Regions from separate parts of the Macrococcus sp. GL_134 genome, predicted to be linked through region 1. Evidence: riboswitches for the same ligand, from Rfam matches in the RefSeq annotation. Region 1 holds a riboswitch; each other region holds the start of a gene.
What was found. A riboswitch is a leader RNA that binds a small molecule or an ion and turns the genes downstream of it on or off. The one in region 1 is predicted to bind S-adenosylmethionine.

Region 2: another riboswitch for S-adenosylmethionine. It lies ahead of AC3IPL_RS00460 (hypothetical protein); the one in region 1 lies ahead of AC3IPL_RS02325 (methionine ABC transporter ATP-binding protein).
Region 3: another riboswitch for S-adenosylmethionine. It lies ahead of AC3IPL_RS02985 (methionine ABC transporter ATP-binding protein); the one in region 1 lies ahead of AC3IPL_RS02325 (methionine ABC transporter ATP-binding protein).
Region 4: another riboswitch for S-adenosylmethionine. It lies ahead of metK (methionine adenosyltransferase); the one in region 1 lies ahead of AC3IPL_RS02325 (methionine ABC transporter ATP-binding protein).

What each region holds. Positions count from the first base shown of each region.
Region 1 covers NZ_CM174409.1:427,633-430,777, reverse strand. Annotated here, with positions in the region: gene AC3IPL_RS02330 (methionine ABC transporter permease) at 1-421, opposite strand, end outside; gene AC3IPL_RS02325 (methionine ABC transporter ATP-binding protein) at 411-1,427, opposite strand; SAM riboswitch class I at 1,495-1,597, opposite strand; gene AC3IPL_RS02320 (phospholipase D family protein) at 1,658-3,145, opposite strand, start outside.
Region 2 covers NZ_CM174409.1:84,426-87,570, reverse strand. Annotated here, with positions in the region: gene kynB (arylformamidase) at 1-424, shown strand, start outside; gene kynA (tryptophan 2,3-dioxygenase) at 421-1,260, shown strand; gene AC3IPL_RS00460 (hypothetical protein) at 1,345-1,650, opposite strand; SAM riboswitch class I at 1,723-1,822, opposite strand; gene AC3IPL_RS00455 (FMN-dependent NADH-azoreductase) at 1,878-2,513, opposite strand; gene AC3IPL_RS00450 (ABC transporter ATP-binding protein) at 2,732-3,145, shown strand, end outside.
Region 3 covers NZ_CM174409.1:554,614-557,758, forward strand. Annotated here, with positions in the region: gene AC3IPL_RS02965 (Spx/MgsR family RNA polymerase-binding regulatory protein) at 1-217, shown strand, start outside; gene gcvH (glycine cleavage system protein GcvH) at 282-662, shown strand; gene AC3IPL_RS02975 (toprim domain-containing protein) at 733-1,116, shown strand; gene AC3IPL_RS02980 (thioredoxin family protein) at 1,076-1,375, shown strand; SAM riboswitch class I at 1,419-1,520, shown strand; gene AC3IPL_RS02985 (methionine ABC transporter ATP-binding protein) at 1,590-2,606, shown strand; gene AC3IPL_RS02990 (methionine ABC transporter permease) at 2,599-3,145, shown strand, end outside.
Region 4 covers NZ_CM174409.1:1,518,487-1,521,631, reverse strand. Annotated here, with positions in the region: gene pckA (phosphoenolpyruvate carboxykinase (ATP)) at 1-796, opposite strand, end outside; SAM riboswitch class I at 982-1,081, shown strand; gene metK (methionine adenosyltransferase) at 1,181-2,371, shown strand; gene AC3IPL_RS07810 (nuclease-related domain-containing protein) at 2,540-3,145, shown strand, end outside.

The DNA of each region.
Region 1 (3,145 bases):
ATACTTTGAATAAGATATCGAATTTAGATGAGCCCATTGCTTCAGCCGCTTCAATGACGCCTTTATCCACTGAGATGATGTTATTTTCTACGACGCGGGCAATGGATAATGAAGCGGCGAGAGTCATCGGGAAAATGGCTGCCCATATACCGATTGTAGTCCCCACAAGAAACCTTGTAATTGGAATCAATGCCACCAGGAAGATGATGAAAGGGATCGGTCGAACCGTATTGATAAAGAAGTTCAAAATGATATTGACTACTTTGTTCTCAAGCACATGTCCTCTTCCCGTGGCATAGAGAATGATGCCAAGCGGTAGACCGATAAGCACGGCAAGTACTAAAGTAATGCCTACCATTATCAGAGTATTGATTGTTTCCTGAATAATGACCGGATAGAATTCTGTTAAATCAGTTTTCAAAGCCGTTAACCTCCTTAATCTGAATATCATGACGTGTCAGCTCATTCAGTGCATCATGAATATTCACCTCATTGCCGACTGCTTCAATCAGTAGATTACCGAACAGCTTATCTGTCAACTCTGTAATCCCGCCGTACAAAATATTGAAATCAACATCGAACTCTCTACCGATTCGACTGAGCACCGGCTGCAGAATCTGCTGGTGATTGAAGATGAAGCGATATAGCTGACGTGACTTGACATCTACTTCAGCCGGAATATCATCATTCAACACAGAATGAACAAAACGTTTTGTCGTCGGATGGACAGGATTGGTAAACAGTTCGAATACTTTGTTCTGCTCAACAATCTTACCTTTTTCCATGACGGCGACTTCATCACAAATACTTTTTACGACTTCCATTTCGTGAGTAATCAGGACAATGGTAATATTCAGTTCTTCATTGATGCGCTTCAACAGCCTCAAGATTTCATCTGTAGTTTCAGGATCAAGCGCTGACGTCGCTTCATCACAGAGAAGAATATCAGGGTTCGTTGCAAGTGCTCGTGCGATACCGATACGCTGCTTCTGACCACCCGACAGCTGACTTGGATAGTCATATTTCTTATCCAGCAGTCCGACGAACTGTAATAATTCATCGACTCGCTTATCAATATCAGCTTTTGAGTACTTCTTCGTCAGCTTGAGTGGATATTTGATGTTATCCTCCACTGTCTTCGCACGAAACAAGTTGAACTGCTGAAAGATCATCCCGATGTTTTGACGGCGTTTACGTAGTAATGCCTGTTTGAGACTTGTTATATCTTCACCTTCGATGATGACGCGTCCTGCAGTTGGCTTTTCTAATTTGTTGATCAATCTGACGAGCGTCGACTTACCTGCACCGGAATAACCGACGATGCCAAATATCTGCCCTTTTTCAATAGTCAGTGACACGTCAGACAATGCTTCAACGATGCCTTTTTTCGTTTGAAACTGTTTGGTCACATGCTCGATTTCAATGATTGCCATAACTTCCTCCTCTGAATAAAAAAACGACTTTCCGGCAGATGCCGGAAAGTCGTTTTACGTCCCTTTATCTGCCAAGCCTCGCTTGATGGATTTAGCACAGTGCTCAAATGAGTCCGCTGCTGAGATGTCATCGGGCCATATCCCTCAATCTCTCTTGATAATTTTTTATTAAGTTAATTGCATTATTGCAAACATCCATAGAGCCTGTCAATCACTTTTTTTGATTAGAAGCTTGATAACCCTGTGAATTCCTGTATTCGATAGAGCACTGTCTTCAGGAACGACGCATCTTTTTTCACTTCATAGTGGTCGGTGATATGCCCGTAATCATTGGTCCATTTGGCGTCGAAGTCCAAATCCAGCTGCTTAAATACCGGCAGATCTGATCGACCCGTAATAATAACATCTGTCTCCATGTTGTAATCACCGATATTACGGCGTGTCAAGTTGGCACTGCCGACAAATAAAGACGACTCCTTATTGCGGTCATCAGTCAGCAGAATGTATTTCGCATGGAACTGTTCGCCGTGTGACACTGCCCATTTTACTTGAATGCGATCATTACTTCCTGCCACGAGTTCATGGGCAGCAGGCTTATTCGGAATACCCGGCTTCTCTTTACCAAATGCTTCTTTGTTAACGTCAAGTATGACCTTCACATGGACACCGCGCTCTGCTGCGCGAATCAGCGCCTTAATGACATCGCGGTCAGCGAGATAGAACATCCCCATTTTAAGTTCATCATTATCATTGGCAAGGTTGATATATTCAATTAATGATTCTTTGATTTTGCCTTCAGTGACAAGTGTCGTTTCGTAGTCCATCGTATTGTCATAAGCGCGCGTATTAATCGCAAAATCACTGCGGTCAAGCTTACCACCGCTCATATTGATGGCTGCAACTTCACTGTGTATTAAGTCTTCCTGCAGCTGTCCGCTCAACTGAACAGCGATGTTTTGATGATGACCACTTGAATCATGCGGGTTGCTGCTGGCAATGATAGCCGATTTTTCAGAGACGATGGTCTTACGGTGATTCGCTTTGAAATTCAGCATTCGTGCATAGCCTCTCACGGTGACATCAGGTTCTTTTTTTGAGAATATATTGGGCAGCGTCCCATTGTCACTATTGCCTAACCAGTGGAAAGTCGACCGCCATAACCCTGAATAGAGTGGATTTGAGTCACGTAATTTCGTCAAGTCCGTTTCGTATACGAATATGCCATTGTCACGAAGTTTCTTGTAATGGTCGGGTGTATAGCTCCCGTAGAATGAATTGATTGGATCAGTCAGCACATAGATCGGCATGTCCGGTCGCTGCTCTTTCTTCGCAATCAAGTGCCGAGTCAGCTCAGCAGATAATTTCGGGAAGTGTTGCGTGCCGTCATAAGCCGCATTGAACAAAAACATATCCATGATAATAAAATCTTCTGCGTCATCGATGAGCTGATACACTTCACTGAATATATGGTGGTCGTAGGTCATAGTGCCGTCCTGCTCATAACTATTATCGAGCAGCAGTTTGACATCATTAGTTCTGCTTGGTTCATAGCGTTTCGAAATTCCAGCAGGCAATGGTTTGAAGATGTTCCATACAGTGACCAGTAGTAAAACAAAAAACAATAATCCGGCAATCCACTTAAACCGTATCTTATGTTGTTTTTTCGGTTTAGTTTTTTTCTTCTGCACTGTTTTTGCAGCAGGTTTCTTCCT
Region 2 (3,145 bases), 340 kb from region 1:
CAACCGTTATATCGGCGACTGTACCGTAATTGATTTAAGTGGCTATGATGCCATTTCAGCAGCAGCACTTCAATCACAGCTGACTGAACGAGTTGAACGTGTATTGATCAAAACATCACTTCCTAACAATCCGGAACATTTCCCGGAAAATGTTCCTGGGGTCACTAAGGACGGGGCTGAATATTTGAATTCGCTCGGTGTTAAACTCATCGGTGTCGATACACCTTCAGTCGATGACATTTCAAGTAAAGCTTTAGAAGGTCATCACGCGCTTTATGAACATGATATATATATTCTTGAGAATGTTATGCTGGACAATGTCATGCCCGGCAACTATGAATTGATCGCCCTGCCTCTTGCTTTAAAAGACGCTGACGGCAGCCCTGTTCGTGCAGTCATCCGACCAAAAGGAGCGGTGTCATGACTAAGCATCAAGCATTTGAAGATGAGCAGAACATTCATACAGATTTCAGGAAGGACATGACATACAGCAGTTATCTCGGTCTCGAGACATTGCTTGCCAGTCATCATCCACTCAGCGGTCATCATGATGAAATGCTGTTCATCACTGTCCATCACGTCAGCGAAATATGGATGAAGCAGCTGATTCATGAACTGAAAGCTGCCGTCCATAACGTTCAGCACGATCAGTTCGGCGAAGCATTCAAGAAACTTGCGCGTGTGTCACAAATTCAGCAGCAGATCAAAAATGTATGGGATGTGCTCTCTACATTGACGCCAAGCGAATATTTAGAGTTCCGCGATAAGCTGGGCCATTCTTCAGGCTTCCAGTCCTATCAGAATCGGGTGATTGAATTTTATCTCGGCTATAAGACAGATTATATACTGAAGATTTATTCACATGAGCCGGAAATTCATGCGCAGCTGCTTGAAGCCTACAGCACACCGAGCCTTTATGATGCGGCGATTCATGCCCTGCATCGTGCTGGACTTAATATTGATGCTGATGTCCTTGAGAGAAAGCCTTGCATTACTTACACAGCGAATGACAGCGTGAAAGAAGCTTGGAAAGAAGTCTATAGAAACAGCGAAAAATACTGGCAGTTGTATGAACTTGCCGAAGAACTTGTCGATATAGAAGATCTATTTCAGCAGTGGCGGTTCAGACATATGAAAACAGTAGAACGCATCATTGGATTTAAAGTCGGTACTGGTGGTTCGCAAGGAGTCAATTATTTGAAGAAAGTGCTCGACCAGTACTTCTTCCCTGAATTGTGGCAGCTGCGAACTGAACTGTAATGAAACATCTTATCTCATTAAAAAAGCGGCCTTCAAATGTGGTTTGAAGGCCGTTTCTCGTTAATTTCCACGTTAAATCTTTTTCTATTCAGCCGTGCTGTTCGTTTTATAGATTTTAATCGCTATTGTATAACCATCCAGTTCCAGCTTCAGTTCTTTATCGTTACTTACATGCTGTGCTGCAATAGCCTCTCCTGCTTTTTGACGTGGTTCTCTCTCCACCTGGTTGAGGCGGTAGAAGTCCATCTTACGCTCACTCTTTTCGACTTCTTCTAGTTCTCGCTCGAGACGGTTTCTGTCTGCTGTCTTTATCATGGAACTACTATAATTGACTGGTTTATAGTTTTCCACTAGTTCTAAATCTGCTAAAATATCTGCTCTTGTTCTCATCTTTTGCCCCCCGGTTATTTTAGTCACAAAAAAATAGCTCATCTTAAAATCAAGAAGAGCTATTAGAGAATCTTCTTATCTTTCAAGATATACTTGTTGGAATTAGCACAGTGCATAAGCCTGCTGCTGAGGTTTCATAGGGCCAAGTCCCTCCACCTGCTCTGAATAAGATACGAGCTATTAATTTGTAAAGTGATTATATCATACTACCTTCTATTTGTGTAGTATTAGAATGTTTTACCTAATGCTTCACCGCGTTTAATACCGTCAGCTTTGATTTCTTCTGCTTTTTCAGGGTTTGCATTATGGCCTTCAATAATCAGTTCTTCATATGACGGCACACCTGTAAAGTTCATGATTTGTTTCAAGTAACGGTTGCCAAGTTCAAGTTCAGCTGCTGGTCCTTCTGAATAGTAACCACCGCGTGCTTGAATGTGAAGTGCTTTTTTGTCAGTTAATAAGCCGACTGCGCCTTCAGCTGTATATTTGAATGCTTTACCTGCAACTGCGACTGCATCGATATATGCTTTCATTACTGCCGGGAAAGAGAAGTTCCAGAATGGTGTCACAAAAACATATTTGTCAGCAGCAGCAAACTGATCGCTTAATTCATTTAAACGATTAACTTTTTGTTGTTCTGTCTCAGATAATTTTGCGAACTCTTCACCCGACTGTAATTTACCCCAGCCGGAGAAAACGTCGCTGTCGATTAACGGGATGAATGTATTGTATAAGTCGATGTGAACGACGTCATGATCTGGATTAGCTGCTTTGTAGCTGTCAATGAATGATTGACCAGCTGCCATAGAGAATGAAGCCGCTGCATCGTTTGGATGTGCTGTAATGTATAAAACTTGAGTCATAATATTAGCCGCCTTTATATATTTATTATATTTGATATAATTATTATATTAATATTTCTAATGATTGAAACCCTTTAAACTTAATTTTAATCGAAAGTGTAAAACATTACTTGATAGACTCTTATGGTTTTCAATCATTTGACATCAATTTACATCATCATTAAAGTAAATACGAATGTATCACTGTACATCAATGAACAACAATCGGAGGAATGACAATGGCTCGTGGAAGCACAGCAAAAGAAAAATCGACAGCAAAATTCTCAGATTTCTACCAGCTGTTGAAACGTTCAGGAATTAAACGGAAGCTATTTATATTAGGAATTGCAATGACCTTGATAGGAACAGTTGGTTCGTTGATTGTACCCATGTTGACGCAGCGTTTTATCGACGGATTTGATACAGACTCTGTTACGACAGGTTTAATCCTATTAATTATCTTTGTATTTTTACTAAGTGCCATATTCAATGGAGTGTCTAACTATGTACTAGCTAATGTGGGGCAAAGTATTATCAGAGGATTACGCGAAATTATTTGGGATAAGTTCTTAAAGTTGCCGGTCAGCTATTTTGATACTACAAAAAGCGGTGAGTCTGTCAGTCGTATCGTTAATGATACTTCTGTTCTAAAA
Region 3 (3,145 bases), 130 kb from region 1:
TAAACAGACAGATATAGATGTAGACAAGCTGTTTAACCGTCAAGGGACGAAGTTCCGTGAATTACAACTTAAGGACAAACTAGTTCATATGAGCTATGAAGACAAACTGGCACTGCTTGCATCAGACGGCATGCTGGTTAAACGTCCGCTTGCGGTCAATGATGGTAAAATAACGTTAGGATTTAAAGAGCAGGATTACATGAGCACATGGTTATAAAAAAGATTGAATAAAAATATATGCTATGTCATTATTAATATATAAACTTAGAGGAGGGATTTTTGTGGCATCATTAGAAGGATTAAAATTTTCTAAAGATCACGAATGGGTAAGAACAGAAGGAAATATAAATACGATTGGTATTACTGATTTTGCTCAATCAGAACTAGGGGATATCGTCTTCGTTGAACTTCCTGAAGCAGGCGATGAAATTACAGCGGGGCAGCCATTCGGTAGTGTAGAATCTGTAAAAACAGTATCAGAACTTTACGCTCCTATCAGTGGTAAAGTCGTTGAAGTGAACAGTGAACTTGAAGACAGTCCTGAATTTGTTAACGAATCTCCTTATGACAATGCATGGCTGATCAAAGTCGAAGCATCTAATGACGATGAACTGACTGAGTTGTTAGACCAAGCACAATATGATGAAATGATTAACGCATAAATGTTATAATTTCCTTGATAATCTGATTATCAAGGAATTTTTTATAATCGCATATGAGAAGGTGATGAGTGTGGCTGTCATTAGTAAAGTCATCGTTGTTGAAGGTAAATCCGACAAGAAGAAGTTACAGGAAGTCTTATCTGAGCCCGTACATATTATCTGCACTAACGGCACCATGGGTATTTCAAAATTAGATGCCATTCTGGAAGAACTGATTGGTCATAAAGTCTATATTATGACTGACGCTGACAAAGCAGGTAAAATCATTCGCAACTGGTTCAAACGTCATTTAAGCGAGAGCCGTCATATTTACATTGATCCGAAATATGGTGAAGTCAGTCGATGTCCTCATGATTATTTAGCGAAAGTTCTGATGAAACATGAATTTGAAGTGAAAGATGGGAATGTAGCACATGAGCGTCAAACAGTATTTGCCTGGCAGTCCGCCTGGTGAGTCTTATTTAATATTTGGATATACGCCGCTTTGTGGCACATGTAAAGTAGCGGAACGGATGATTGATGTTCTCGCAGTTTTGACAAAACAGCCTGTGGTCAAACTCGATATGAATTATACACCTGAATTGGTACAGGCATTCAAAGTGATGAGCGTCCCTGTATTACTTGTTGTCAATGATGACAAGGTGACAGCGGAAGTGTTCAAGTTCGAATCTGTGACAAATTTATATGAAATCGTCAACAAATTATTGACGTAACGATTAGGATGGTCTATGATTAGAAAATAATTTAATAGTTAAGCTCTTATCAAGAGAGGTGGAGGGATGTGCCCTTTGAAGCCCGGCAACCGTCGTCAGACATGGTGCCAATTCACATAAAGCCCAGTGCTTTAGAAGATGAGAGACGTTTATATCATTGCGTCTTTCTCTTTTTATGGGAAAGACGCTTTATTCGTTTAAAGGAGGTTAGTCATTGATTACTTTACAATCAGTGGTAAAGCAATTTGCAACAAAAAAAGGACCATTGACTGCTGTAGATGATGTCAATCTGCAAATTCATGATGGTGAAATTTATGGCGTCATCGGATTTTCAGGTGCAGGCAAAAGTACATTGATTCGAATGTTCAATGGGCTTGAGAAACCAACTACCGGTGATGTCGTTGTCGGCGGTGATCATATTGCGCAGCTTGGCATGAAAGACTTACGCAAAAAAAGACAGAAAATCGGCATGATCTTCCAGCACTTTAACTTGCTCTGGTCCCGTACAGTGTTCGATAACATTGCGTTTCCGCTGGAGATTGCCGGGGTCAGTAAAACAGAACGAGACCAAAAGGTAAATGAATTAATTCGAATGGTAGGTTTAACTGGCAGAGAAAAAGCTTTCCCCTCCCAGTTGTCCGGCGGCCAGAAGCAGCGTGTCGGTATTGCGCGTGCACTTGCTAACGATCCGACAGTACTGCTATGTGATGAAGCGACAAGTGCGCTTGATCCTCAGACAACAGATGAAATTTTAGAGCTGCTGGTCACCATCAACAAGAAAATAGGTTTGACCATTATATTGATTACACATGAAATGCATGTCATCCGTAAAATCTGTCATAAAGTCGCAGTCATGGAAAATGGTCGCATCGTTGAGGAAGGACCGGTACTCAGTGTCTTTCAAAATCCGCAGTCAAGTGTCACACAGCGATTTGTCAAAGATGACTTAAAAGACAGCGAATCAGAAGCAGCGATGGACGACATTAAGCTGGCATATCCGACGGGTGCGATTTTAAGATTAAAATTTGCCGGTTCATCAACGGAACAGCCGATTATCTCTAGAATCATCAGAAAGTATGATATGGATATCAATGTGATATCCGGCAATGTCAGTCATACATCCTCTGGTGCGTTTGGTCATATGATTGTCCATGTACCTGAACCGACAAAAGAGTTGTTCAACGAATTCGAGCAGCACGGCGTCAAAGTGGAGGTGGAACGACGTGGATAAAAGTTTCATTGACATTCTGAAGGAAATGCTGAGCTTTAAAAACGTCATCTGGCCGGATGTCTGGACAGCGGTGTATGAAACATTGTACATGACAATCGTATCAACGTTCTTCACGTTTTTTCTCGGTCTGATTATCGGTACTATTTTATTTCTGACTTCTAGAAGTCAATCTAAAGGTGCCCAGGTCATCTATAAGATCACAGCCTTTTTAGTGAACTTATTTCGGGCGATTCCTTTCATCATCTTAATCATCCTGCTGATTCCGTTCACCAATCTGCTGATGAACACAATCAGCGGTGTAAAAGGCGCGCTGCCGGCGTTGATTATCGGAGCTGCCCCGTTCTATGCACGCCTTGTAGAAATCGGTATGAAAGAGATCGACAAAGGTGTAATAGAGGCAGCGGAAGCGATGGGGGCGACGCGCTGGACATTGATTACGAAAGTGCTGCTGCGCGAATCATTGCCGGCACTTGTATCTGGTGTCACGGTCACAGCTATCGCTTTAGTCGGTTCAACCGCTATTGCCGGCGTCATTGGTG
Region 4 (3,145 bases), 950 kb from region 1:
AGACTCCGTTGTCATTCCAGCCGTGTTCATCATCACCGATTAATTTGCGCTGTGGATCTGCTGATAACGTCGTTTTACCAGTACCTGATAGTCCAAAGAATAAGGCGACGTCTTTGTTTTCGCCGACGTTTGCTGAACAGTGCATGCTCATCACGTCATTATCTGGCAGGTAATAGTTCATCACACCGAAGATTCCTTTTTTCATTTCGCCGGCATATTCAGTTCCGCCGATCAATATGACTTTGTGTTTGAAGCTTGTGATGATGAATGTCTCGGATTTCGTTCCATCCACTTCGGGGTCAGCTTTGAAGTGCGGCGCTGAGATGATAGTGAAGTCAGGTGAGATGTTCAATCCTTCTTCAGTCGTTTCGGGACGGATGAACATCGTGCGGGCGAACAAGTTGTGCCATGCCATTTCGTTGATGACAGTCAGTTTCAGCTGAGTCGCAGCGTCGGCGCCGGCATACCCGTTAAAGACATAGACTTTGTCCTTTGTGTTTAAATAAGAAGTCACTTTGTCGAGAAGTTTCAAGAAGACGTCCTCTTCGATGGGCTGGTTGATGGCGTTCCAGTCAATTTTATCTTCAGTTTCAGCTTCTCTTACGATAAATTTATCTTTAGGCGAACGACCCGTATATTTTCCTGTTTCTGCTTTTACTGCTCCTGAGTCTGTAAGAACACCTTCACCATTATCCAGTATGTCCTGAATCAGCTGAGTGCGAGACAACTGTTTTTTAGTAGAAGGTTTTGCTAGTAATTGATCCAGATTTTCATTATACGTCGATGTATCGTTCATGTTATAATCCTCCAGTAATAGTTTCTGCAATGTAAGCAGTTTCATCAAATAGTATAACATAACAGACCCAATAGTCTATACTAATCACGGCAGATTCTCAAGCAGTTTTTAAAGACAGAAAATTATGTATTTCTTAAATTTATTGACGTTTAACAAATAGTTTAGTATTATCTTACTTGCGGATTCTCTTATCCAGAGTGGTGGAGGGACATGGACCCTACGAAGCCCAGCAACCTTTTAAGTAAGGTGCCAAACCGTTTGCAGATTTCATCTGAACGATAAGAGTGAATGGACTTGTATTAATCGAGCCTTCTCTCTTAATTGTGGAGAAGGCTTTTCTTATGGATAAACCGTATAACTTTCATAGAAAAAGGAGATATTAAATTGGCAGATCGTAAACTATTTACTTCTGAATCAGTGACAGAAGGACATCCGGATAAAATTGCTGACCAGATTTCAGATGCGATTCTTGATGAAATCTTAAAAGGGGACCCTAAAGCACGTGTTGCATGCGAAACATCAGTGACCACTGGGATGGCACTCATTGCCGGCGAAATCACAACAACGACCTATGTCGATATTCCAAAAGTCGTGCGTGAAACAGTGAAAGAAATCGGTTATACGCGCGCTAAATATGGTTATGACTTCCAGACGATGGCTGTTCTGACTGCGATTGATGAGCAGTCTCCAGACATCGCACAAGGTGTTGACCGTGCGCTTGAAGACCGCGAAGAGCTGTCTGATTCTGACATTGAATCTATCGGTGCAGGTGACCAAGGGCTGATGTTCGGCTATGCATGTAATGAAACAGAGAGCTTAATGCCGCTGCCGATTTCATTGGCACACGAACTGGCACGTCGCTTAACAGAAGTGCGTAAGAACGGTACGCTTGACTACTTACGTCCGGACGGTAAGACACAAGTCACTGTTGAATATGATGAGAATAACGAGCCAAAACGTATCGATACAATCGTTATTTCTTCTCAGCACCATGAGAAAATTGAGCTGGAGCAGATTCAGACGGACATTAAAGAGCACGTCATTAAATCTGTTGTTCCCGCAGAACTGATCGATGACGAAACGAAATACTTCATCAACCCGACTGGACGTTTTGTTATCGGTGGACCTCAAGGGGATGCAGGCTTGACAGGCCGTAAAATCATCGTTGATACTTACGGCGGCTATGCCCGTCACGGCGGCGGTGCCTTCTCTGGTAAAGATGCAACGAAAGTAGACCGTTCAGGCGCCTATGCAGCACGTTATGTCGCGAAGAACATCGTAGCGGCAGGGCTTGCTGACAAAGCAGAAGTACAGCTAGCCTACGCGATCGGTGTGGCTCATCCTGTATCGATTTCTGTCGATACGTTCGGTACAAGCGACTACTCAGAATCAGCACTTGTAGAAGCCGTACGCAGCACATTCGACTTACGTCCGGCAGGTATCATCAAGATGCTTGATCTGCGCCGTCCGATCTACAAGCAGACAGCTGCTTACGGACATTTCGGCCGTACAGATGTCGAGCTGCCATGGGAACAGACAGACAAAGTCGACAGCTTGAAAGCAGCGATTCAATAACATCTTAGACAGCGGAAACCTTGAACGGGTTTCCGTTTTTTTGTGAGTTCGGCTGAAAAAAGAGTAATATTCTCAAAATTGATCAGATGAAATTTTATGAATAATACTGAAGAAAACGTAAATTTTGATTATAATATGAATAAACCTATATATACAAAGGAGAATTTCATGACTGAACTTACACCGCTTCATTACATTATTATTGCGCTCGGTGTTCTGGCGCTGCTGTTCTTAGTGCTCTGGATCGTTACTAACAGCAAAGCAAAACGTGAACGACTGAGACTGGCCGATCAGCATGCAGATGACAAACAGAAATTGTCAGCAGAACTGCAGGACAAAGCTGAGAAAGAACGGCTTGAACAGAAAAAAGCGTTCGCCCAGCAGAAAGAGATCTATGATGAACAAGTATCTAAACAAGCCATTCAAATCGACAGCTTGAAACATCTGTCCAAAAACGGTGGCGAGTATTTGACGGATCTGACATTGATTCAGCTCAAAGAACGTCTTGTCCGAAACGAACGAATCAGACCTGAAGATATGCATGTCCTTGCCAATGTCTTTATTCCCGGACGTGATCTGAAGCGGACAGAGAAAATTGCCCACATCGTATTGACACGAACAGGTGTATACATCATTGATTCGCATTACTGGAAAGGGCATATCTATCACGGCGTAGATCAGACACAGTTCTCACAGGAACCGATGTTTGAACATATATTCAGTCTGCTGGATATCGACCCTTACATCGAACAGACACTTGCGATGGAACGAGAT